3 regions of the Pseudoalteromonas sp. bablab_jr010 genome follow, and region 1 is predicted to be linked to each of the others. Evidence: predicted binding sites of a transcription regulator. Region 1 holds the regulator's gene; each other region holds the start of a gene.
The links. The regulator sigma-54, encoded in region 1, starts transcription at its own class of promoters, with help from an activator protein. The targets are predictions, from matches to a motif close to GTTGGCACGNNNNTNGNNT.
Positions count from the first base shown of each region.

Region 2: the regulator sigma-54 is predicted to act here: its motif matches at 2,118-2,136, upstream of JIG37_RS20020 (EF-hand domain-containing protein).
Region 3: the regulator sigma-54 is predicted to act here: its motif matches at 3,745-3,763, upstream of JIG37_RS13315 (flagellar basal body rod protein FlgF).

Region 1 is NZ_JACDWV010000200.1:15,400-23,751, forward strand. It holds gene mgtE (magnesium transporter) at 1-220, opposite strand, end outside; gene JIG37_RS20630 (HPr family phosphocarrier protein) at 432-704, opposite strand; gene rapZ (RNase adapter RapZ) at 718-1,563, opposite strand; gene ptsN (PTS IIA-like nitrogen regulatory protein PtsN) at 1,564-2,016, opposite strand; gene hpf (ribosome hibernation promoting factor) at 2,020-2,307, opposite strand; gene JIG37_RS20650 (RNA polymerase factor sigma-54) at 2,334-3,830, opposite strand; gene lptB (LPS export ABC transporter ATP-binding protein) at 3,937-4,662, opposite strand; gene lptA (lipopolysaccharide transport periplasmic protein LptA) at 4,659-5,180, opposite strand; gene lptC (LPS export ABC transporter periplasmic protein LptC) at 5,170-5,724, opposite strand; gene kdsC (3-deoxy-manno-octulosonate-8-phosphatase KdsC) at 5,721-6,272, opposite strand; gene JIG37_RS20675 (KpsF/GutQ family sugar-phosphate isomerase) at 6,276-7,247, opposite strand; gene JIG37_RS20680 (calcium/sodium antiporter) at 7,251-8,219, opposite strand.
Region 2 is NZ_JACDWV010000199.1:60,337-68,688, reverse strand. It holds gene JIG37_RS20040 (amidohydrolase) at 1-957, opposite strand, end outside; gene JIG37_RS20035 (EF-hand domain-containing protein) at 1,050-1,283, opposite strand; gene JIG37_RS20030 (EF-hand domain-containing protein) at 1,288-1,521, opposite strand; gene JIG37_RS20025 (hypothetical protein) at 1,620-1,847, opposite strand; gene JIG37_RS20020 (EF-hand domain-containing protein) at 1,857-2,084, opposite strand; gene JIG37_RS20015 (HAMP domain-containing sensor histidine kinase) at 2,397-3,854, shown strand; gene JIG37_RS20010 (hypothetical protein) at 3,856-4,383, shown strand; gene JIG37_RS20005 (sigma 54-interacting transcriptional regulator) at 4,386-5,729, shown strand; gene JIG37_RS20000 (DUF1543 domain-containing protein) at 5,738-6,238, shown strand; gene JIG37_RS19995 (hypothetical protein) at 6,240-6,449, opposite strand; gene JIG37_RS19990 (hypothetical protein) at 6,663-6,833, opposite strand; gene pdsS (proteobacterial dedicated sortase system histidine kinase) at 6,947-8,352, opposite strand, start outside.
Region 3 is NZ_JACDWV010000142.1:7,175-15,526, forward strand. It holds gene JIG37_RS13290 (protein-glutamate O-methyltransferase CheR) at 1-541, shown strand, start outside; gene flgB (flagellar basal body rod protein FlgB) at 677-1,087, shown strand; gene flgC (flagellar basal body rod protein FlgC) at 1,090-1,521, shown strand; gene JIG37_RS13305 (flagellar hook assembly protein FlgD) at 1,535-2,218, shown strand; gene flgE (flagellar hook protein FlgE) at 2,270-3,637, shown strand; gene JIG37_RS13315 (flagellar basal body rod protein FlgF) at 3,798-4,562, shown strand; gene flgG (flagellar basal-body rod protein FlgG) at 4,584-5,372, shown strand; gene flgH (flagellar basal body L-ring protein FlgH) at 5,388-6,071, shown strand; gene JIG37_RS13330 (flagellar basal body P-ring protein FlgI) at 6,084-7,178, shown strand; gene flgJ (flagellar assembly peptidoglycan hydrolase FlgJ) at 7,373-8,341, shown strand.

The sequences.
Region 1 (8,352 bases):
CAGAGAGTTCCTCTAGAACATCACCACGGACATCTGGGTCAACCAGCTGCCAAAGCATACGACGAATTTTATGAGGAGAAGACTCAAGTAAAAGGGCTGTATCACAAGGTGCCGTTTTGGCTAACATGCCGCGCACTTGAACAAATTGACCACTATTGAGTGACTTGGTCACTTGTTTGAGTTGTTGTAGTGGGTAATCTTGTTCAAAGGCTTCTGGCATTGGCGTCCTTACAACTGAAAAAAGTTTAAATAGGCTATGCAAATACAGCATAGTTGCTTTGTAGTGTATTTGCAGAGATATCGTCGCACTGCGATAAATTTATTAAGAGTTTTGTAATTTAGAAAAGCGAGCGATATAAAAGTAGGATATTTAAAGGGAATTTTAAATATCCGAAGTAAGTTTACCGTAAACCTTGAAGTCTTAGCAAATGCTATTCTTGCTCGTGAAAGCGTTGCGCAATTAATTCGCCGATTGCCGTTAATGCAGCGTCAGCGTCAGGACCTTCGCATACAACACGAACCTCTTTTCCTTGACTACTTTCAAGGAGCATTAACGCTAACACGCTGTCGCCTTCAGCTTCTTTCTCATCTTGAAAAAGTGTAATTTTGGCATCAAATTGCAGTGCTAGTTGCGCTAAAACAGTCGCAGCGCGAGCATGTAAGCCAAGTTTGTTTTGAATTAAAAAGGTATCTTCAGCGTGCATTGTTGGTGCCTAGTTAGATATCTTGTTCGCGGTGGCGAATTTTTACATTAGCATGAGTTTTAGAAAAGCTTTCACCAATTGTTTGCGCTAAGTAAACAGAACGGTGTTGGCCTCCTGTACAACCAATTGCAATGGTTAGGTAACTGCGGTTATTGCGCTCTAGATGTGGCAACCAAGTCTGTACAAAGGTTTGAATCTGCCAAGTGAACTTTTGCACTATGCTGTGGCTAGCTAAATAATCCCTGACAGGCTGATCGAGGCCGGTTAATGGCTTCAAATCAGGCTCCCAGTGTGGGTTCGGTAAAAAGCGTGCATCAAAAACGTAGTCAGCTTCTTTTGGAATACCATGCTTAAAACCAAACGACATAAACGTAATAATCAGTTTTTTATCTTTCTTACCTAAAATCTTTTCACGAATTGATTCTGCTAACTGATGAACACTCAAATCAGTGGTATCAATCATAAAGTCAGCGCGGGTGATCAGCACATCCAGCAGGATTTTTTCTTGTTTAATGGCAAGATCAAGCGGTAAAGAATCAATCGATAATGGATGCAAACGGCGAGTTTCAGAAAAACGCTTAATTAGGGTTTGGTCATCACTATCTAGGTAGAATAGTGTTGGGTTTGCAAAACCTGGCAGGTACTCAAGAATATCATTAAACTCTTGCTGCTCTTTCGGTAAGTTACGTACGTCGATACTGACGGCAATTTTGTCATAATTATCAGAAACACTTCGCACGAGCGAAGGCAGTAGGTTGACAGGAATATTATCAACACAGTAGTAGCCTAAGTCTTCAAGAACTCGTAAAGCGACCGATTTCCCCGAGCCTGAGCGACCGCTGATAATTATTAATTCCATTTATGCCTCTGATGCAATTACTTGAAATAGTTGCTGATCGCTTGTAGCACTTCGCAACTGTTTACAAAAATCTTTATCTTTAAGTCTATCAGCAATTGTTGACAAGGTCTTCAAGTGCAACTGGCAATCGCCATCTGGTACGATGAGTGCCACAAAAATATCAACGGGACGATTGTCTATCGCATCAAAATTGATGGGAGATTCACTGACAATAATAAATGCATGAGGTTCATCAGCACCACTCATTCGACCGTGGGGAATAGCTATTCCTCGGCCGATACCTGTACTACCTAACTTTTCCCTGTTCAGAAAAGCATCTAGGATATCTTGTTGAGATAAATGAGGAAACTGCTGGTGAGCTAACTCGCTAATATACTCAAGAATTCTTTTTTTGCTATTAAAAAGGACCGCAGCTTTGCTGCAGTCCTGATTAGTAAGTGAACTAAGTTTCATAATTTAATGTCGAGCTAATTTCTCTTTATGCTTAATGACTTGGCGATCAAGTTTATCGATCAATGAGTCAATTGCTGCGTACATATCTTGATGTTCTGTAGAAGCGAACAACTCGCCTCCGTTTACATGTAAAGTTGCTTCTGCTTTTTGGCTTAATTTTTCTACATCTAAAATGACATGAACATTATTAATATGATCAAAATGCCTTTCTAGTTTTGCGAACTTAGTGTTTACATAGTCTCTTAATGAATCAGTGACTTCTACGTGACGACCAGTTAAATTTAGTTGCATAAGCATTTTCCTTCTATGTAAAACGTCTAAATCAGACTTTTACGCTGATTAGACGGAGGTATTGCTAGAGACTCACGATATTTTGCAATTGTACGTCTAGCTACTTTAATTCCTTGCTCAGCCAATATATCTGCAATTTTGCTATCACTCAATGGTTTAACCGAGTTTTCTGCAGCAACTAACTTCTTGATTAAAGCGCGAATTGCTGTAGAAGAACACTCACCACCATTTTCGGTGCTGACATGGCTTGAGAAGAAATATTTCAACTCAAAAATTCCCCTTGGGGTATGCATATATTTTTGTGTTGTAACCCGAGAAATCGTCGATTCATGCATTTCGACCATTTCTGCGACATCGTTTAGCACCATTGGCTTCATTGCTTCTGGGCCATGTTCAAAGAAAGCTTGCTGTTGTTGCACGATACAGTTGGTCACTTTTAGTAAAGTATCGTTACGGCTTTCTAAGCTCTTAATAAACCACTTTGCTTCTTGTAAGTGAGAACGAATAAATTGGCTGTCGCTACTTGATTTAACAGAGCGAGACATCGCTGCATATTGGCTATTCACTCTAATTTTTGGCATACAATCTGGGTTTAACTCGACTACCCAGCGGCCTTTCACTTTTTTCACTGATACATCGGGTATGACGTACTCAGATTCTTCGCGTACTATGCTATCCGCAGGCTTAGGATTTAAGCTGTGAATGAGCGTCATCACTTCTTTAAGCTCGTTTTCTTTAAGCTTAGTCTTTTTCATTAAAGTGCGATAGTCGCGACTTGCTAATAATTCGATATGCTCAGATAAAACCATTTTAGTTTCAGCTAAATATGGCGTATTGGCATCGAATTGACGAAGTTGTATACACAGGCACTCTTGTAAACTTCGCGCGCCGATACCAACTGGATCGAATAACTGTATTCTTTTTAAGACAGCTTCAACTTCATCGAGTTCGATTTCTTCTTCATCATTATTTTGATTAAAGCTTTCGACAATATCTTCGCAGCTAACCGTTAAAATACCTGAGTCATCGATAGCTTCAACGATGGCAACGGCAATCGCTTCATCGGTAGGACTAAATGGTGTGAGCTGTAGTTGCCACATTAAATATTCTTGCAGTGTTTCTGTTGAAGCACCTTGGTAAATAGACTCGTCTTCAGGCATTGGCCCAGACGATGTTGATGGGGCGGCACTCATGTACTCATCCCACGTAACATCCATAGCTAAGTCATCGCTAACCGTATCCTTACTCAGAGCATCACTGCTTTCTTGCTCGAATTCGCTAGGTGCTTCGTCGGCAGACGCGCTGACTTGTACATCGTCAGACTCCGCTTTTTGCTCATTCTTACCGATGCTTTCTTCGTTGTAATCCGCTTCTTCCACTTCAAGCAGAGGATTACTATCAAGCGCTTCTTGAATTTCTTGCTGGAGATCCAATGTACTGAGCTGCAACAAGCGAATGGCTTGTTGCAGTTGTGGAGTCATTGTAAGTTGCTGGCCCATGCGCAGCTGTAATGATTGCCTCATGTATCCCTAACAATCCTTTTTAAGTTATCGGTAACGGTGAAGACACTGTTATCGATTTATTGTCATTGTATAAGTCTAGCAGATGCTCTAGTCGGTGGCGTAATGGTTACAGCCTGAATTGCTCGCCTAGATAAACATCACGTACAGTTTGGTCTGCTAATACGTGCTCAGGTGTGCCTGATGCAATTAGCTCCCCATGAGAAACAATGTAGGCTTTTTCACAAACATCAAGGGTTTCTCGAACATTATGGTCAGTAATAAGTACACCAATACCACGATTTTTTAGGTGCTCAATAATTTTCTTTATATCTAACACTGAAATAGGATCAACACCAGCAAAAGGCTCATCTAAAAGGATAAATTTAGGATTAGCGGCTAATGCACGTGCAATTTCAACGCGGCGTCGTTCACCACCTGACAGTGCCATACCTTGGCTATCGCGAATATGTTGAATGCTAAATTCATCTAATAAGTTGTTAAGCGTCTCTTCGCGCGTTGTTTTGTTAAGATCTTTGCGGGTCTCTAATATGGCCATCAAGTTTTGGTAAACTGTTAATTTTCGAAAAATAGACGACTCTTGTGGTAGATAACCAATACCTAAGCGCGCACGGCTGTGCATTGGCAAAAGCGTGATATCGTTATCATCGATGCTTATTTTTCCTTTGTCGCTTGGTACGAGGCCTACAATCATATAGAAGGTCGTTGTTTTACCTGCACCATTTGGCCCTAACAAGCCAACAATACTGCCCGCTTCAACTTCAAGACCGACATTTTTAACCACTTGGCGGCCTTTGTAGCTTTTAGCTAAAAGCTCTGCTTTTAATGTGCTCATGGTTGGCCTTTATCGTCTTTTTTATTTTCTACAGGCACTAAAATAGTGTGTACACGATCTGTTGAGTTTTCGTCTTTTTCTGCGCTGATCAGCTGTTGAGCCATATCGTAGGTAATGCTTTTTGCCGTTACTTTTTGACCCGCTTGAGTGACTTCAGCTTCGCCATTGAGTGTTAAGAAGCGCTTCGCAACATCATAACGAACTTCTTCGGCGCTGGCGCTCATCACGGTACCATCAGCTTGCTTTTCTTCGAAGTAAGCTGGTTTGCCTGTAGCGATAATTAATTCGACTGTACCTTCGGTGTCACCGCCATGTGCCTCAAGTCGCTCTGCTGTAATGCGACGATCACCATGCACGATCTCTACGTTACCTTCGAATATGCCAACGCCATCTTTTAGTTTACCGATTTGGCGATCTGAGCTAATGCTAATTTGAGCGCCTGTTTGCTCGGCAGCTGCGCCCGAAAAGGCAATCAATAAGCTTGGGATCAGGAGTAATTTCTTCAGTTTATTGGTCATAGTATATGGTTCGTGTATGGTTAGTTAACTCAACAATTTCGGCTTTTAAATCGGCTTTTAAGCCTTTACCGGTAATTTTTAAATTCGGTCCTGTTAGTGTTACAGGTTGCTTTGAAAACATCGTCATTTTATCAATGTCGACATTAATATTTTCTGCTTTTATATCTTCGATCATACCGTTATGGGTTAAGTTTTTAGCAACTACATCCCCTTCAAAAATCAGCTGATCATTTTCGTATAAAGTAGCTTCTTTGGCTCTTACTTGCCAAACTTGCTGATCGCTATAAATAGTAAAAATAGGTTGTTCAAAAAAGGTAAACCCTAATTGTTGATACAACTCCATTTTTGCAGCTGCCACTTTATGACTAATTTTACCTTGCTCGTCATAAGCTGTTTGCTTTAGAGCAACGGCAGTGTAATCAGGTGTTGCGATGATCTCGTCTTCACTAGTTATTGTATCAGTTGACTGGTTAAAGTACGGGTACCATAACCACACCATGCAACAGACAAAAACAATACTCAGTAAAATACGGGCTATATTCATGCGCTGGTTCCATCGCTAGTTAACGGCTTGCCGTTTTCTAACATCAGTAAATCAGTTAATTCACGCACGGCTCCAAAGCCACCCGGTAATAATGTGGTGTAATGAGCCAGCTTCTTGATAAGCGGGTGTGCATCGTTTACTGCGACAGCAAAGCCAACTTTTTCCATAACTGGTAAGTCTGGACCATCATCACCAATATAGGCAATCTGTTCATCTGTCAGCCCCAGTTTATCCTTTAACTCTTGATAAGCAATCAGCTTATCTTCTTGTCCCTGATAAATGTGCTGAACTGTTAGGCTAGTCATTCGCTGCTGAACTATTTGTGAATGGCGGCCAGTAATCACTGCCACTTCAAAGCCACTATTAATGAGTGCTTTAATACCAAAACCATCTTTAGTATTGAATGCTTTAAGCTCTTCGCCATTATTACCCAAATAAATTCGACCATCAGAAAAAACACCATCAATATCACAGATTAATAGTTTTATTTTTTGAGCACGCTGACTCACATCAGGGCTCAGGGGCTGGTATAGTTCGGCGAATGTCATTGCTTAGAGAACTCCTGCTTTTAATAAGTCTTGCATATTAAGGGCACCAATTGGTGTGTTGCTTTGATCCACCACAATTAAACCATTAATACGTTTATGCTCCATAATATTTAAAGCTTCAGCCGCAAGCATGTCAGGGCGAGCCGTCGTGCATGAGCGGGTCATCACTTGGCTAATTGCCGTGTTATGGATATCGATGCGCTGTTCTAAAATACGGCGTAAGTCACCATCAGTGAATAACCCGGCTAACTTTTCATCTGCACCAATCACTGCGGTCATACCAAGGCCTTTGGCTGACATTTCAATCAATGCATCTTTGATGCTTTGGATTTCGCTAACGATTGGCGTTGCGTCGCCTGCGTGCATCACATCATCTAATGTAAGTAATAAACGTTTACCTAAGCTGCCACCAGGGTGCGAAAGTGCAAAATCGTCGGCAGTGAAACCTCGGGTTTCTAGTAGCGCAACCGCCATTGCATCGCCCATAACCAAGGTTGCAGTGGTGCTTGCCGTTGGGGCAAGGCCTAACGGACACGCTTCTTGGCTAACTTTGATGCACACATGAACATCAGACAGTTTTGCCATTGTTGAGTCTGGGTTGCCTGTTAATGAAATCATTTTTGCGCCAATGCGCTTAATAACAGGGATAATACTGAGTACTTCGCTGGTCTCACCTGAATTTGAAATACACATCACCACATCGTCGCGGGTGATCATTCCTAAATCACCGTGGCTAGCTTCGCCAGGATGAACAAAAAATGCCGGAGTGCCAGTACTTGCAAGGGTTGCTGCAATTTTATTACCTACATGGCCAGACTTGCCCATACCAATCACAATAATACGACCTGTACATTGGAACATTAATTGGCAAGCATTATCGAAATCTTGATTTATATATTGCTCAATTTCTTGTAAAGCTTGTGCTTCAATTTCGAGTACGCGCTTACCCTGCGCGATAAAGCTAGGTTGTGTCATTAATTATCCTACTTGGCTGAAAATATAGCCCTGATATGCAATAAATGCGACTAACAGTAAGCCACCTTCTACTCTATTGATACGACGAGCACCTTTAAAGTTCAATGACATGGCAATCAATACAACGGTTGCTGCAATCATGATAAGTGCATCGCGGTTTGCCGCAGAAGGGTCAATAATTGAAGGGTTGATAATACCCGCAAGTGGTAATACGGCGAGTAAATTGAAAATATTTGAGCCAACGATATTACCAAGTGCTAAGTCGTCTTCGTTTTTTAAAACCCCTGCAATACAAGCCGCTAGCTCTGGTAAGCTGGTACCAATAGCAATTATGGTTAAGCCGATAACAAGGTCAGATAGACCAAAATATTTTGCGATATCAACGGCTGATTCAACTAAAAAGTGTGAACTGACTGGTAATAAAATCATACCGATAACTAACCAGAATATGGCTGATTTGGTACTGACATCGTTCGGAACGTCTTCACACGCTTCGCTGACGAATGGGTCATCTTGATTTTTAGCACGCAGAGACACAATAACTAAGCCACCAATGAACACCGCAAAGGCAATCATCAAGGCAATGCCTTCAGCGAACGAAAAATAGTTATCTGAGAACACATACCAAGCGGCTACTGAGATTAACAGTACCAGCGGCATTTCGCGTTTGAGTGTCATTGAAGATACTGAAAGAGGGCGCAGTAAAGCTGTGACACCAAGTACAAGTAAGATGTTAGTAATGTTAGAGCCGACCGCATTACCTACCGCAGTATCTGTTTTACCGGCAAGTGCTGCCGATGCAGATACCATCATTTCAGGGGCTGATGAGCCCATAGCAACAACGGTTAAACCAATGATTAGGGTGGGGATCCCCATATTTTTTGCCAGTGCAGCCGCCCCATAAACAAACCGATCAGCACTCCAGACGAGTGCAGCAAAGCCAATAATTAAAATGACAAAAGAAGTCACCATTGTGATACGCCAACATTACTTATACAGATGACTGCAAATAGTAACAAAAGCGAACCTGAAAGTATAAGTAAAAGAATGGGCTGGCAAGCATAAAGCGTGCTTGGTAAGGAAACTAAATTTCAGGTGTCGTTAA
Region 2 (8,352 bases), on a different contig from region 1:
ATGATTTTTACGATCAGCGTACTCTTCAATGAGGGCTGCGCCTCGGCTTCCCAAAGCGCCATCCGCATACACTTTGACACTGCGAATCGACAGCATGTCATTCATGTCTTTATATTTACCCGCTTTGAGCATGGTTTCTAATTGAGGATCGGCAGCACTTAGCATGGCTACGACTCTGACAGGAAGAGTACTTTGCTCAGAGCGCTGCTTGTACACTTGCCACGTGTCATAATCGATACCGGCATCATGGGTTGATGTAATACCCAAACTTAGTAGATGTTTACCTGCATTATCTAAGGCTGTATTAATGCTGGCATGGCTTGCTTTTGGTACATGTTGGGTAACAAGCGTTTCGGCTTTATCAATGAACACCCCAGAAGGTAAGCCAGAATCTAGCTTTAAAATTTCACCGCCGGCAGGAGAGGAAGTTTGTTTGGTAATACCTGCAAGTTCCATGGCTTTTGAGTTAACCCACACAGCATGACCATCAACGCGAGAAAGTACCACAGGTTTGTCTTTTACGTATTTGTCTAAATCAGCTGCAGTTGGAAACTTACCGCCAGGCCATTGCTCTTGGTTCCAACCGCGACCAATGATCCAACTTTGTTTATCTTTGGCAAACTCAGCCAGCATTTTGCCAACCTCATCTGCCGAGCGCGTATTCCTGACATCAAGTTGTGAAAGGTTATTTCCTAAACCAATCACATGGCCATGAGCATCGACTAAGCCTGGTAACAATGTGGCTTGCTTGCCATCAATTGCGGTGGCGTCAGGAAAGCTATTTTTAATTGAGTCATTGCCTGTTTTTACGATTTTACCGTCTTTAAAAACCAGTGCAGAAAAGTGTTGGGTTTCGCCTTTATAGGTAGGCGTATAGCCATTTACATTATAAATAACAGTGGTGTTGGCAAAGCAGCTAAGTGAAGCTGTTGCGAGTAAGCTGATGATGAGTTTCATAATCTTCTAATAGTTTTTATTGATTTATGAAAACAGTATCAGAGTTGCAGTAAACTGCAACTCAGCAGAGATTAATAATTAACTATAACTCTTTATTTGCTCGCATAAATCTTAAACTCACTGAGGGATAATTTATTATCTTTATCACTGTCGTAATTTTTAAATCGCGACCACAGAGCTGGGTCTCTCGCAGACTCTGAGCGAGTCAGGTAACCATCGTCATTACGATCAAGTTGTTTAAATTTTTCACCAATACTATCTGCAGCAAAACTCATTGTGCTAAATGCACAACTTAAAACTAGGCTGGCAAAGGTTAATTTTGACATTACTTTAACTCTTGTTTGTTAAATAGTGTTTAAACTCAAGGAGCGAGATTTGTTGATCTTTATCTGTATCCCACTGCGCTATGCGTTTTTGCAAGTGCGGTTGCGATGACAGTTCCTGCTCAGATAAAAAGCCATTTTTATCTTTATCTAGGTGATCAAAGCGTTGTTTTACGTCCAATGCTAAGCTATTGAAGCTTATAGTAATTAAGGTGCATGGAGCAAGCCAGAAAATTCTCATAATTGCCTCCTAAATAAAAGTGCTTGCCATAATTTAACTCCCAAAATTTAAATCCGTTTACACATTCCCTCTGGGATTATGGCAAGCACTTTAAGCCGTTAAGGTTTGAATTTTTCAAACTCTTGTTCAGACAAAACCTGATCGCCGTTTTCATCCAGATCGGCAAATTGCTTAAGTAAGTTATCGTGTTTGGTTGCTTCAGTTAATGAAATCTCGCCATCGGCGTTTGTATCAAATTTAGCAAATCGAACATCCATTTGTGATGCTAAAACGGTGGCGCTGATAACTAAAAACATCAGCGAGAATGCAGCTAAAAGTTGTTTCATTACAATCTCCTATTGAATAAACGACTGAAACTCAGAAAATGAAATTTGGCCATTTTGATTACTATCAATTTGCGTAAAGTTGCCGTGCAACAAGGCATCTTCAGATGCTTCTGCCTCACTCAAAAAACCATTGCTGTCTTTATCTAGCTCGTTAAACGTTGTTTGCAAATCTAGTGCATAACTACTTACCGAGATGAGACTTATAAGCAGGATGGCTACCTGGGCCGTTACTTTCATTTTGTGTCCTAAATAACTAATTTGCTTAGTACTAATCAAAATCAGTGCCAATATTAAAAGTTATTAGTTATCAGGTGGTTATGGTTTTTGTGTGGATTTGAATGCGAAATAGTTACAGGGTGTTGTGTCTTTTTTGCAACGATTTTCAGGTGTTAAAAGTTTATCTATTTTATTTCAATGAGTTAGTTTGTTGCCAAATAGCAACTTTGTATCGGTTTTTGGGGGGAAATCAGTACTTTTTAAGGTCGGATTCAGCGAGTGTCTAAGTTTGTTCGCTAATAATCAGCATCTGCAATTATGTTGAGAGTGAATATGCAAAATACAGTAGCGATAAAAATAAAACAGTTACTCAATTGGCGACCTAGTCTTATTGGCCAGTTCGTCTGTAGCATTTTGCTGTCTTTACTACCGTTATCTTTGGTGGTGATTTTATTTTTAAATGCGCTCAATAAGCAGCTTGCAGTGACTCAAGAAATCGTCGGTGACAATTACGAGATTACTAAAGCATTTAACAACCTCAAACAAGACTTAAATAGCCTTGAACGAGCAACTCGACAAAACTGGGTGCTTAAAAGAGAATCCCTCGATAGCTTGATTGCCTACAAGTGGCAATCGTCATTGCAAAGTGTCGATGAGCTCATTTTCTTAAGCCCAACCGCTGATTATGTCTCGCAGTGGCGGCAATTGGCTGAGGTATTACAATTTGCGCATCAGCATTTATTAATAGAACAAAAGCAAGATGGTGAGCTGTTTGCACCCGCTAGTAAGCTTATCAGTGAGCAAACAAATTGGCTCAAAGAGCAAAATGAATTGCGCATCACAAAAAATCAGCAGCAATTAAAAGCGCTTCAAGCTTCATTTATTAATTGGTTAGTTGCGTTAATTCCACTCACGTTATTGGTCGGGGGCGGCTTTCTTTGGCGGATCAGCGGGCGGCTCAGAGAACTCACACATGTGATTGATAAACTTGGACAAGGTCACTGGCAGCAAAAAATTCAAGTTCGCGGCTCGTCAGAGTTAGTTGAATTAGGTAATAAATTAGAGTGGGTTCAAGCGCAGTTACATATGCTTGAGCAGCAAAAAGATACGTTTTTACGCCATGTGACACATGAATTAAAAACGCCCCTAGCTTCGATGGTTGAAGGCACAGACTTACTCGCAGATGAGATTGTTGGTCCTATCAATAGCGAGCAACAAGCCGTTCTTGAGCTAATAACGCAAAGTATGGTGCGACTCAGAGCCATGATTGAAAGCTTATTGAGTTACAACGCCATTCGCACCAGTAAGCAAAGCCTAAGCGAGCTTAACTTTAATTTGATGATGAACAAAATTGAGCGTCATTTTGAGCACCGATTATCAGCGCGTGACTTATCCATTGTGTGGGTGAATGAATTACCAAATAAAGCTTTGTTTATCTCAATTGAGCTACTTGAAATGGTGCTCATTCAGCTGACTTCAAATGCGCTAAAGTTTTCGCCAGAACATGAGTCAGTGACAATAAAAGCAAGCTTAAAGCAGGGACAGTTAATTTTGAGTGTCAGCGACTTAGGGGTAGGGATAGAGGATACAGAAAAAGCCGCTGTGTTTGGGGCTTTTTACCAAGGTAAGAATGCAAAACAACATACTGAAATGGGCAGCGGGCTTGGTTTAACCATAGTTAAAGAAACCGTTGAACAATTAAACGGTAAGCTCTCTATTACTGATAATGACCCACAAGGATGTGTATTTACAGCCATTTTACCAATTCAATTAACCCAAGGAGTTAACTGATATGGGCTTAGCGAATAAAGCCAGTTTTATGCTTGTTATAGGCACACTTTTTATAACAGGGTGCACGATCACGCAAAAGCATGTTGAGGCAGAGCAAGTAGAGCCGACAGCAGAAGTGAAACCTCAAGGGCAACCTAACCCCAAGCCTCGGCCGAAAAGTGAGCCGTTATACCCGCCTGCAAGTACAGTCATTGCTTGGCATGCTGCCAAGTGCGGTGGCTTTAAAGCAAGCTCTGATAAAGCAAATTATGTTGGTGAAAATGAGCTAAAGCGTCTGTTTGAATCGATTTGTTTACTCGGTGCTTCAGAGCCAGAAAAAGCTCTTAGTCAGCTTGAAAAAAGTGACCATGCTTTTTATTGGCCAGATGATATTAAGCAGTATCTATGGTTACAAAAGCAATATTTACAACAGAATTTAGCGGCAAAACAAGCTAAGCAAGCACTGAGTGATGAAATGGAAAAAACCTTATCGTCGCTTGCGACTATCGAACAACAACTTCTGCTACGTGAAGAGACCAAGGAGCAGTAACCATGAATGAAGTAACAAAACCACGGGTTTTATTAGTAGATGACGATGCGAGTTTATTAAAGTTACTAGCGATTAGAATTGAGTCTAAAGGCTATTTGGTAAGCACAGTCGAAAGTGGCATTGAGGCATTACAAACGTTAAAAAACCAAACCTATGATGCGGTGATCACTGACTTAAGAATGGATGAAATGGACGGCATGGCTCTACATCGCCAGTTACAAAGTCGTTACCCTTCAATGCCGGTGATTATGATGACAGCACATGGTTCGATACCTGATGCAGTGGAAGCGACGAAGCAAGGTATTTTTGCATTTATTACCAAACCAGTTGATAAAGATGAGCTGTTCGACAGCCTTGCTAAAGCTATTGAGATCCATGGTGTACACGGTGATGAAACACCGACACAAACAAATATTGTCACCCGTAGCGGCGCGATGTTGCATTTACTTGAGCAAGTTAAATTGCTTGGTCCAACGCAAGTGAATGTGTTGATCTCCGGTGCTAGCGGCACAGGTAAAGAGCTGCTTGCACAAGCGATACATCAACATAGCCATGTTAGTGATGGGCCATTTGTGGCAATTAACTGTGGCGCTGTGCCGGGGGAGCTTTTAGAGTCTGAATTGTTTGGGCATAAAAAAGGCGCGTTTACAGGCGCAGTCAAAGACCATCAAGGTTTGTTTCAACAAGCTCAAGGTGGGACCCTTTTTCTAGACGAAATTGGTGATATGCCGCTAAATTTACAGGTAAAACTACTGAGGGTTTTACAAGAGAAAACCATTCGCCCTGTGGGCTTTCAAGAAGAGATCCCAATTGATGTGCGGGTGGTGTCGGCGACTCATAAGAACCTCCCAGAGGCAATCAATAATCAGCAGTTCCGTGAAGATTTATATTACCGATTAAATGTGGTGAACTTAAAACTGCCTCCGCTTTGTGAACGCCGAGAAGATATTAGTTTGCTAGCACAGCATTTTGCAGGTCTAATTGCTAAACGTATGGGGCAAGAGCAAAAGCAGTTTGCCAATGATGCGATGCATGCTTTGGTGCGCTATGATTGGCCGGGTAATATCCGTCAATTACAAAATGTGATAGAGCAGGTAGTAGCCCTTACACCTGGTAAAGTGATAGCTGCTCAGTTAGTTGAGAGTGCATTAAATAGTAATGTTAGTATTGCTGAGCCACTTTCGTTAAATGATGCAAAAAAAGAATTTGAGCGAGATTATTTAATTAATACGCTGAAAATGTCAGCGGGTAATGTTGCCGAAGCCGCAAAGCTTGCGAAACGTAATCGCTCAGATTTTTATAAATTAATCAAAAAGCACAACATTAATGTTGAAAGCTTAATATAAGGAAAAACATGGCGCTTTTTTTAGTCTATCTGGGCGGTCGTATTCAAGGTTGCCACATTGAAATGCACGACGTTCGATTTGTCGTAGGCGATAGCATTGAGCAAACCTACTCAAAACTAAAAGCACAATGGGTGGGTGATAAAAGCAACGTACACATGGATAGCTACATGCAAATTCAGCACATTGATGGTTATCAGGTCGAAGTGGTTGATAGTGCGCATCACCAAGCCGAAAAACTATACTTTGTAAATTTAGGTGCTTACCGAGCTGATAGTCTTGCAGAGCAACATGATTTTGCATTGTATGTTGCCCGTAGCAGTGAAGAAGCAAAGCAACGCGCTAAAGAGTCTTTATTGGCGGGAATGACTCATCTTCATAAAGATGACTTACACGATGTAGACGATTGTTTTGCGATTGACTTGTTAGATAGCAACTTATCAATCAAATTAACGCCAAGCGGGCAAGCTCAAGCAATGAAACCCGATTGGTTTGGCTATCACGTGTTGTGATCTATTCTTGGTTATCGTTTTTACTGGCAACTTTAAAGGCGATAATCACCAATCCAAACAAGGCAAATGGCAGTGCAGCGAGTAAATACTCAACGGTATGGCTGTCTTGGTAGTTGGGCTGGAGTAGGAAGTGACCTGCAACACAAAGTAAAATAGCCACGAATAAAACGGGCAGTAAAATCAGTTCTTTTTTAGGTGAGTGTTTTTTCATTACAAGGCGTTATATTCCAAAGGTGCGCCATTGTAATGAGCTACCCTTAGTTAGGTCAAACGATATCAATCAGCAATAATACTTAATCAATTTGAGGGATTAAACCTGATGCTAGCAGCGTTAAAAATTTTTCATTTAGAACAACTAAATAGCAAAATTTTTGCCTTGCTATCAACGCGGTTTTCTTGCCTCAAAGTTGCTTACTTAATTAAGCTAATTGATATAGCTTGCTTTGTAGTTTGCTTTATATTGCGCTGTATCAACTTTTTTAGTGTCAGCTTTTACAGGCTGCTTTTTTGGAGCCACTGGTTTATCGGTTGCTTCATTATAGCTAAATAGCCCCATAATGAACTCAATCTCTTCACGTTGTAATCCAGAACGCATGATGCCCTCCAAAGAATAGTTTGCCTTTTGTATTACAAATATTACGTCCTGTAATCTGAATTATCGGTGAATAGCCAGTCATTAAACTGTAATCATATGTAACGCAAATATGCTTATTTAATAGGCAACTTCACAGTAAACACAACACCTGTGCCATCATCTAAATTTTCTGCCAATACTTTACCGTGATGGTAATCGCAAATAAGCCTTACAATATAAAGACCTAAACCTAAGTGGGGCTGCTGCTGGTGCTGCTGACTTCTCACCGAGACCATTGAGTCGAAAATGTGTTCAACTAAACCGTCAGGGAGCAAAGGCCCTTGGTTGCTGATTTTTAATAATGCATGCTGCTCTTGCTTGATTAAGCTGACTGAAATTGTGCTTTGCGGGGTTTTAAACTCAAGTGCGTTGTTGATGAGCTTATCGAGTAATTGGGCAATAAATTCTGGTGCGCCACTAACATTTAACGGCTCTTTACAAAGCGACAATGTAAATAGGCTTTCACCATAGGTTATTTGATAGCCCTGCATGCAGCCGGTGATCACCTTGGTCAGGTCAAACTCTTCTGCCTCGGCACTTTGAATACTTTGTTCAAGGCGCGTTGCTTCACTCATGGTGGTAATAATTTTACCTAACCGCTCAACCCCTTCACTGGCACGGTCGAGGTATTTTTGACTCAGTTCAGATTGCGGCTGCATTTGTAAATTTTCAAGCGATGAGCGCACAACAGCCACGGGCGTACGAAGTTCATGGGAGAGTCGTGATGACATATTTTCTAAGTAATCAGTATAACCACTTAAACGGCTAACAATGTTGGCAAAGCTGCGAGAAAGGTCGCCAATTTCGTCATTCGAATCGGCATAAGTAATTTTGCCGGTGATGCGCCCTTGGGCATCAATGGCTTGCTCGGCGTTGTCACGTAAGCGGCGAATACGGCTGGAAATTCTTGAAGCAAAAAAGAATAGCGTCACAGTGCCTACAAGCATCACTGCTAAAATGACATTAAAGAGCTTCTCTAACGATTTATTACGTAGGGTGCGCACGCCATTGGTGGTTTCTTCTGCGATTACTGCACCAATGACTTTATCTTGGATCCAAATAGGGTAAGCCGCCGATAAAATAACGGCTTTGTTATCTGGAGTTAAGCGCCATGATGATGCGGGTTTACCATTTAAAGCACTTGCTATGTGAGTACCTTGCATCGCTGCGACATCATGTAAGGTATCAATAAACTCATTTTCTGGGCGAGTTAAAATTTTATAGTAAAGTGGGTGTAAGTAATCTTGCTCAAAGCGTTGCCACCATGTTGTTGCAGGCTCCTCTTTTAGGCCGTCTGCCCAAACGCCATCGGCATGATGAATTGAGCCTGATTGTGCAAGTACACGATGATGGTTATCGACGACCCAAATTCGGCTGCCACTGTGGCCCATGCCTTTCAAAATACGGTTAATTTCCGGCGAAGGTACTAAAACAGAGCCGATATCATTGGGGTTTTGCAGGTTTGAGGTCGACATTAACT
Region 3 (8,352 bases), on a different contig from region 1:
GCTTAAAGATGTGCGTAGACCATTAAAAATATGGTCAGCGGCAAGTTCATCAGGACAAGAGCCGTATTCAATTGCCATGTCGGTTGCCGAGTTTCAGTCAAAAAACCCAGGTGTATTAAAGATGGGGGCGCAAATAATCGGCACTGATATCTCTAATACCATGCTTGATATGTGCAAAAACGCTGAGTATGACTCGCTAGCGCTTGCGCGTGGTTTGTCGATGGAACGCCGTCAAAAGTTCTTTAAAGACAGCGGCAATGGAATGGCTCAAGTCATTGACCCTATACGTAAAATGGTCAGCTTTAGACACCTTAACTTACTGGATTCATACGCTTTAATGGGCAAGTTTGACATTATATTTTGCCGTAACGTGCTCATTTACTTCTCACCAGAGGTAAAAGCTAAAATTATCTCGCAATTTGCTCAAGCCCTAAACCCTAAAGGTTACCTCTTTTTAGGTGCGTCAGAATCAATGGCGGGCTTAAGTGATAGCTTTGAGATGGTTCGTTGTAATCCAGGCATCATCTACCAGAAAAAGTAAACCTTTCTTAGCAACCTAGCTCTTAGGTTGCTAAATTTATCTATTATTCAATATCTTACGTAAGTAAAATATCTCCTTCATTATTGGCTTAGCTTTTGCATTAATCACTCTAGAGTCAATTTTTTGGAGATGGTTATGGCTATCAGTTTTGATAAAGCATTTGGTGTTCACCCCCATGCAATGTTGATCCGTTCACAACGCGCTGAGTTATTAGCGACCAATATCGCTAATGCTGATACGCCGGGCTATAAAGCGAAAGACATTGATTTTGCCTCGGCATTAAAAGCGGCAAAAAGCAACCAACAAGGCGGCAATAGCATGGTAAGAACCGATGCTAAACATATTGCCGGAGGCAGCCGTTTTGTTGGCGGTGCAGAAATGTTTCGTACGCCAAATCAAGCAGATACAGGCGATGGTAACTCTGTAGATATACAAGTGGAACGAAACTTGTATGTACAGAACTCATTAGAGTATCAGGCAAGCCTGCAATTTATGAGTAGTAAAATTAAAGGCCTTAAAAAAGCCCTCGGTAGTCAAGGAGCTTAATCATGAGTTTATATAATGTTTTTGATATTTCAGGCACGGGTATGAGTGCACAAAATGTGCGCTTAAATACCACAGCGAGTAATATTTCGAATGCAAACACGATTAGCTCTAGCCAAGACCAGACATACCGAGCGCGCCATCCTGTTTTTGCTGCAGAGTTGACCAAAGCGTCAGCATCGCAAAGCAATCCTCAGGGCTCTTCTGTAGGCGTTAAAGTTTTAGGTATTGTAGAGAGCGATAAGCCGCTACAAATTGAATATAACCCGAATCACCCAAGTGCGGATGAAAATGGTTATATCTACAAACCTAACGTTAATGTTGTAGAAGAAATGGCAAATATGATTTCTGCCTCTCGCTCTTACCAAACAAATGTGCAAGTTGCTGATGCAGCTAAGCAAATGTTAAGTAAAACACTGTTGTTAGGACAACGGTAATCGAGGATAAGTTATGAGTAACGACATCAGCTCTGCATCATCATCCTATATGGATAGCTTGCGTTGGAATCAAAGCAATACGCAAACAACTGAGGAAGACAACAACACACTTTCTCAGGAAGATTTCTTTTCGTTGTTAACACAGCAGTTGTCGTTCCAGGATCCGAGTAACCCTGCTGATAACGATCAAATGATCGCGCAGATGACGAACTTTACTATGGCTGAAGGTATTTCAAACTTAAACGAGAAGTTTGACTCACTGACTGCATCAATGACATCAAATTCTGCGTTACAGGCTTCCACTTTGGTTGGTAAGCAAGCGTTATTAGAGTCTGACACCATTGACTTTGACGGTGAAAACCTTGCTAAAGGGTCGGTGGTTGCTGAGACAGCCGTTGAATCTTTAACGCTAAGAATAACAGATTCTTCAGGTCAATTAGTACGAACCATTGAACTAGGTTCTCAGTCTGCGGGCGCACTGCGTTTTGAGTGGGATGGTAAAGATAACGATGGCAATGTGCTCCCTGAAGGCGAGTATGACATCAGTGCTGAAGGCTTTGTAAATGGAGACTACAGCAGTATGCCTATGGCGACCTTTAAGAATATTGAAAGTGTCAATATTAATGGCGCAAGCGGCATTATCGTAAATACAAAAGAGGGTGCGGTTAGGCTAACTGATATAGCTGAAATCGCATAAGTATAAAAGGTTTGGGTTAGCTTAGGCTAAGAGATAGGTTAGAGGTGAGTTATGAGCTTCAATATTGCATTAACAGGCTTAGCAGCCGCACAAAAAGATTTAGACGTAACTGCAAATAATATTGCTAACGTTAACACTACGGGCTTTAAAGAGTCTCGTGCAGAGTTCGCTGATGTATACGCATCATCAGTATTTAGTTCTGGTAAAACAAAAAATGGTGACGGTGTAAGGACAACAATGGTGGCACAACAATTCCACCAAGGTTCACTCTCTTTCACAAATAACTCACTTGATTTAGCAATTACTGGTGAAGGTTATTTCGCAATGGCGAATGACTTAGGTGCACAAGATTTTACTTACACGCGTGCTGGTGCCTTCAAACTTAATAAAGATAACTTTATTGTGGATGCGAGCGGTAATTACTTACAAGGTTTCCCTGTTGATGAAGCAACCGGTGACACAACCTCTGTAAGCTTAAGTACATCTTCTGCACTACAAATTCCAGATGCATCAGGTTCACCACGTGCAACCACGAATGTTTATTCGTCATTTAACCTTGATTCACGTGCCTCTGCGCCAACTGTGACACCATTCGATCCAGAAACAAGTGCAACTTATAACAGCTCTACATCGACAACGGTGTATGACTCATTAGGTGAACCGCATATTCTACAGTTCTTCTTTGTGAAAACTGATTCTACAGTGACTGGTAATGAAAATGAGTGGGAAGTATACGCTACATTAGATGAAAAGCCATTTGATGCAACAGGTGTTGAGCAAACCACAACACCTTATACACCATTATCAACTTTTCAGTTTGATGCCAGTGGCTTACCACAAAGTACAGATGGTACAGCGAATACTGATACAACATTTAATCCATTAACGTTACCGAGTGGTTTAGGTGCTGCGACAGGCCTTTCTGATTTACTTTCGAATGGTGCAAGTTTCCCTGATGATGTGACTATTAACTGGCGTGATGAAGCGGCAACAGCAAATAAAGTTCCAACTCAATACGCAAGTAACTTTGAAGTAAAAGCATTAGAGCAAGATGGTGCGACTGTAGGTCGTCTATCAGGAATTGATATCGGTTCTGACGGTAAAATTGTTGCGTCATATAGTAATGGAGATACGTCGTTCCTAGGTCAAGTTGCTATGGTGCGCTTCTCTAATTCTCAGGGCTTGCAACAAGTTGGTGATACATCTTGGAAGAAGAGTTTAACGTCAGGTGAGCCGATTGCGGGTGAACCAGGTTCAGGTACTCTAGGTTCAATTAACTCATCAGCGCTTGAGCAATCAAACGTTAACTTAACCAATGAACTTGTTGACTTAATTAGTGCTCAGCGTAACTTCCAAGCAAATTCACGTGCGCTTGAGGTTAACTCAACACTACAACAAAACATCCTACAGATCCGTTAATCTTAACGGTTCTAAGCTTAATCCGACACGAAGGCTGCTTCCTCTATTGGCAGCCTTTTTTCATTCTTACTATTCATTTTTCTCTTCTATTTTAGCGTCAATTTTACTTTGGCACTTTTATTGCATTTCCTAATTATCGTATTTTTAGTGAGTCAATGTTATGGACAAAATGGTCTACATTGCCATGTCGGGTGCTAAGCAAAGTTTGCGAGGTCTTGAGCTCAAGGCCAACAATCTTGCTAATGCTAACACCACTGGCTTTAAAGCTGATTTTGCACAAGCTCGCTCTATGCAAGCCTTTGGTGAAGGTCTGCCATCTAGGGTGTTTGCAATGCAAGAACGCCCAGGATCTAATATGGAATCGGGTGGTTTTGTTGAAACTGGCCGTGAGCTTGATATCGCGATGAGCGACCGTGGTTGGTTGAGCGTACAAGATGCATCCGGCAATGAGGCGTACACCAAAACTGGCACATTAAACATTACTCCAGATGGCGCATTGATCACCAGCCATGGCCGTCAAGTAATTGGCGAAGGTGGTCCAATCATTTTGCCATTGCCTATTGAAAAAGTTGAGTTTAGTGAAGATGGCGCTATTCAGATTCGCCCGCAAGGTGCGCCTGCTAACTTTTTGGAAGTGGTTGATCGCTTAAAAGTGATTGAGGCTGATAACACTCAGCTTGAAAAAGGCAATGACGGTTTATTTCGACCAAAAGAAGACATGTTGGTCAATGACCTTTGTGGCTTTTGTGACATTTCACCTAACGTAAAAGTATTGTCGGGAACGCTTGAAATGTCGAACGTAAACCCAGTGCATGAAATGGTCGATATGATCAGCAATCAACGCCAATTTGAATTACAAGTTAAATTGATGAAAACAGCCGAAGAGCTCGATGAGCGTCAAGATCAGCTGTTACGCATTGTTTAAGATGACTGAGAGGGTAGAGTTATGAATCCTGCATTATGGATCAGTAAAACCGGGCTTGACGCCCAGCAAACCGATATTTCGGTGATCTCAAATAATCTCGCGAATGCCAGCACGGTAGGCTACAAAAAAAGCCGCGCCGTATTTGAAGATTTACTATATCAAAACATTAACCAGCCAGGTGGCCGCTCGTCGCAAGACACTGAAATGCCGTCAGGCTTAATGCTTGGTGCCGGTGCCAAAGTGGTTGCTAACCAAAAGAACTTTTCACAAGGTAATATGCTTACCACTGAAAATTCATTGGACTGGATGATCTCAGGCCCAGGTTTTTTTGAAGTGCAATTACCAGATGGCAATATTGCCTATTCACGTAATGGTCAATTCACGACTGACGAAGATGGTCGCATTGTAACTTCCGGCGCGGGTTTTCCATTACAGCCAGAAATGAACGTACCAGACGATGCACAATCAATTACTGTTTCACAAGACGGTGAAGTATCAGTGCGTATTTCAGGTCAAGCAGAGAACGTGGTCATCGGTCAGCTCACCATTAGTGATTTTATTAATCCATCGGGTCTTGAGCCTATGGGGCAAAACTTATACACAGAAACCGCTGTGAGTGGCGCACCTGTGCAAGGTAATCCTGGTATCGATGGTTTAGGCACTGTGGTTCAAGGTTCCCTTGAAACCTCTAACGTGAATGTAACGGAAGAGCTTGTTAACTTGATTGAAACGCAACGAATTTATGAAATGAATTCAAAAGTGATTTCAGCGGTTGATGAAATGCTTAGTTACATCAATCAGCAACTTTAATGGGTAGGAGGCAGCATGCGTAATATTATCTTAGTCACATCAGCAGCATTGATGCTGGGTGGTTGTATGACAACGCAAAATCATCATGTGGTTCAGGATGACCCTTACTATGCGCCTATGTATCCGGAACCAAGTACTGAACAAGTGGTACCAACAGGTTCGTTGTTTGATAGTTATTCGGCAAATGACTTGTACTCAGATAAAAAGGCATTACGCGCCGGCGATATCATCACTGTTAAATTGCAAGAGTCTACCCAAGCAACTAAAGCGGCAAAAACTGAAACCGACAAAGAAACAGATGCTAGTTTAGACCCTGTTATTGGGCTTGGCGGAAACCCGGTTAACATTGGTGGCGACAGCATTCAGTTTGGTATTGGCTCAGGGGCATCGTTTAAAGGCGATTCAAAGTCTAACCAATCAAATAGCTTATTTGGTGATATTTCTGTCAATGTGATGCGTGTTTTACCGAATGGGAACTTGGTTATTCGTGGTGAAAAATGGCTCACTTTGAATACTGGTGAAGAATTTATTCGCCTAGAAGGTTTAGTTCGTCCTGAAGATGTGCAAGCAGATAACACAGTAACTTCCAATCGTATTGCTAATGCGCGAATTCAATACTCAGGTAAAGGGCAAATTCAAGAAACGCAAAGTGCAGGTTGGCTGTCTCGTTTCTTTAGTAGTTCGCTTTTCCCATTTTAGAGGAATAAAGTCATGAATGGGTTTAAATACATCATCGCTCTTTGCTTAATTAGCCTGCAGTTTTCTGCACAGGCTGAGCGAGTCAAAGATGTATCTATGGTTGAGGGTGTACGCTCTAACCAATTAGTGGGTTATGGATTGGTTGTTGGTTTGCCTGGCACAGGCGAACAAAGCCGATTTACTCAACAAAGCTTTAAAGCCATGTTAAATGGTTTTGGTATCACCTTACCAGATAGCTTAAAACCTAAGATTAAAAATGTTGCAGCTGTGGCTGTGCATGCAGAGTTACCGGCATTTAGAAAACCGGGTCAAACCATTGATATTACGGTTTCGTCTATTGGTAGTGCGGGTAGTTTACGTGGTGGTACCTTATTACAAACCTTTTTAAAAGGGGTTGATGGCAATACCTATGCGATTGCACAAGGTAGCTTAGTTGTAGGTGGTTTAGGTGCGGAAGGGGCTGATGGTAGCCGTGTAATTATTAACACACCCACAGTGGGTCGTATTCCAAACGGTGCCATTGTAGAGCGTGCTATTAAGAGCCCGTTTATGCAAGGTGACTATATTACCTTTAATTTAAATCGCCCAGATTTCACAACGGCTAAACGCTTAGAACAAACGATTAATGATTTAGTGGGTCCTGATAGTGCTCAGGCAATTGATGCAGCGTCAGTGCGAGTGTTAGCACCGCGAGATGCATCTCAACGTGTTGCGTATTTATCTACCCTTGAAAACTTAGAGTTTAAGCCTGCAGACACAGCAGCAAAAATTATTGTTAACTCCCGCACAGGTACAATTGTGATTGGCAAAAATGTGAAGCTACAGCCTGCGGCAATAACTCATGGTGGTTTAACGGTTACGATTGCTGAGCAGCAAAATGCGTCACAGCCAAATGCTTTAAGTGATGGTGAAACTACCGTTACCAATCAAAGTATTATTGATGTGAACGAAGATGATTCACGTGCTTTTGTATTTAATCCAGGTGTTAATCTTGATGATCTCGTACGCGCAATCAATGAGGTGGGGGCCGCACCGGGTGATTTAATGGCAATCCTAGAAGCTTTAAAAGAAGCGGGGGCGATAAACGGGCAACTGGTTATCATTTAAATTAAAACGCGCTGTCGAGCGCGTTTTTTGTTTCTATAACTTTTAATCCTTCAGTGTATAAACATCAGTCAAAACCTTGGCCCTGAAGTTACACCATTCCACTATCCGTTATTAGCTACTCATTTATAAAAGCTTTTTATTGGCGCAATTTTTGCATTTTAAATTTCATTATTAACTATTGTGTCAAAAAGCTGATGGATACTAATCATCTCGACAAGCAAAACTTTTTTGATTTAGGCAACTTAGACTCATTACGTCAAAATGCCTTAAAAAGTGATGCCTCTAGCGATGCGTCAAAAGAGGCGCTGAAAAAAGCGGCGGCACAATTTGAATCTATCTTCACTCAGATGCTGCTGAAAAGCATGCGTAAAGCAAATGAAGCGTTTGAAGATAAAGACAGCCCATTTAATTCAAGCGGCGTTAAATTTTTTGAAGAGATGCATGACCAACAAATGTCGGTTGAGCTTTCATCAAATGGTTCGCTCGGCTTAGCTGACTTAATCGTTCAGCAGCTCTCGCCAGATGGTAAACAGTTTACCCCAGGTTCTGTGCTTAGAACGACGGCTGAGTTTGATAGTGATAAACGTGCAAGCGGCACCCTTGATAGCACTGCTGAGATTAAGGCTAAACCACAAGTTGTTGCTGATACATCAGCAAACGAGCAATCAGAAAACCGCTTTGAAGATGCTGAGTCTTTCATTAGCTCTGTTTGGGAGCATGCTAAAAATGCCGCACAGAAAATTGGCTTAAACCCAGCTGTGATGGTTGCTCAAGCTGCACTCGAAACGGGCTGGGGTAAACACATCATCAGTAAAGCTGATGGCACCAGTAGTAACAACTTATTCAATATTAAATCGGATAGGAGCTGGCAAGGCGATAAAGCAAGCAAAGTCACGCTTGAATTTGAACAAGGCGTGCCAGTTAAAAAGCAAGCCAGTTTCCGCTCTTATCAATCGATTAAAGACAGTGTTAATGATTTTGTGGATTTCTTAAATGAAAATCCACGTTATCAAGAAGCACTCAATAATACCGCAGAGCCTGCAGCCTTTTTAGATTCGTTACAAAAAGCAGGTTATGCAACTGATCCAAATTATGCCGATAAAATTAAGCAGGTATTGAAGCGCGTTGAGCTTCAAAGCGTCGCTGCTTCATTGGTACGTTAAGGAGTAGACCC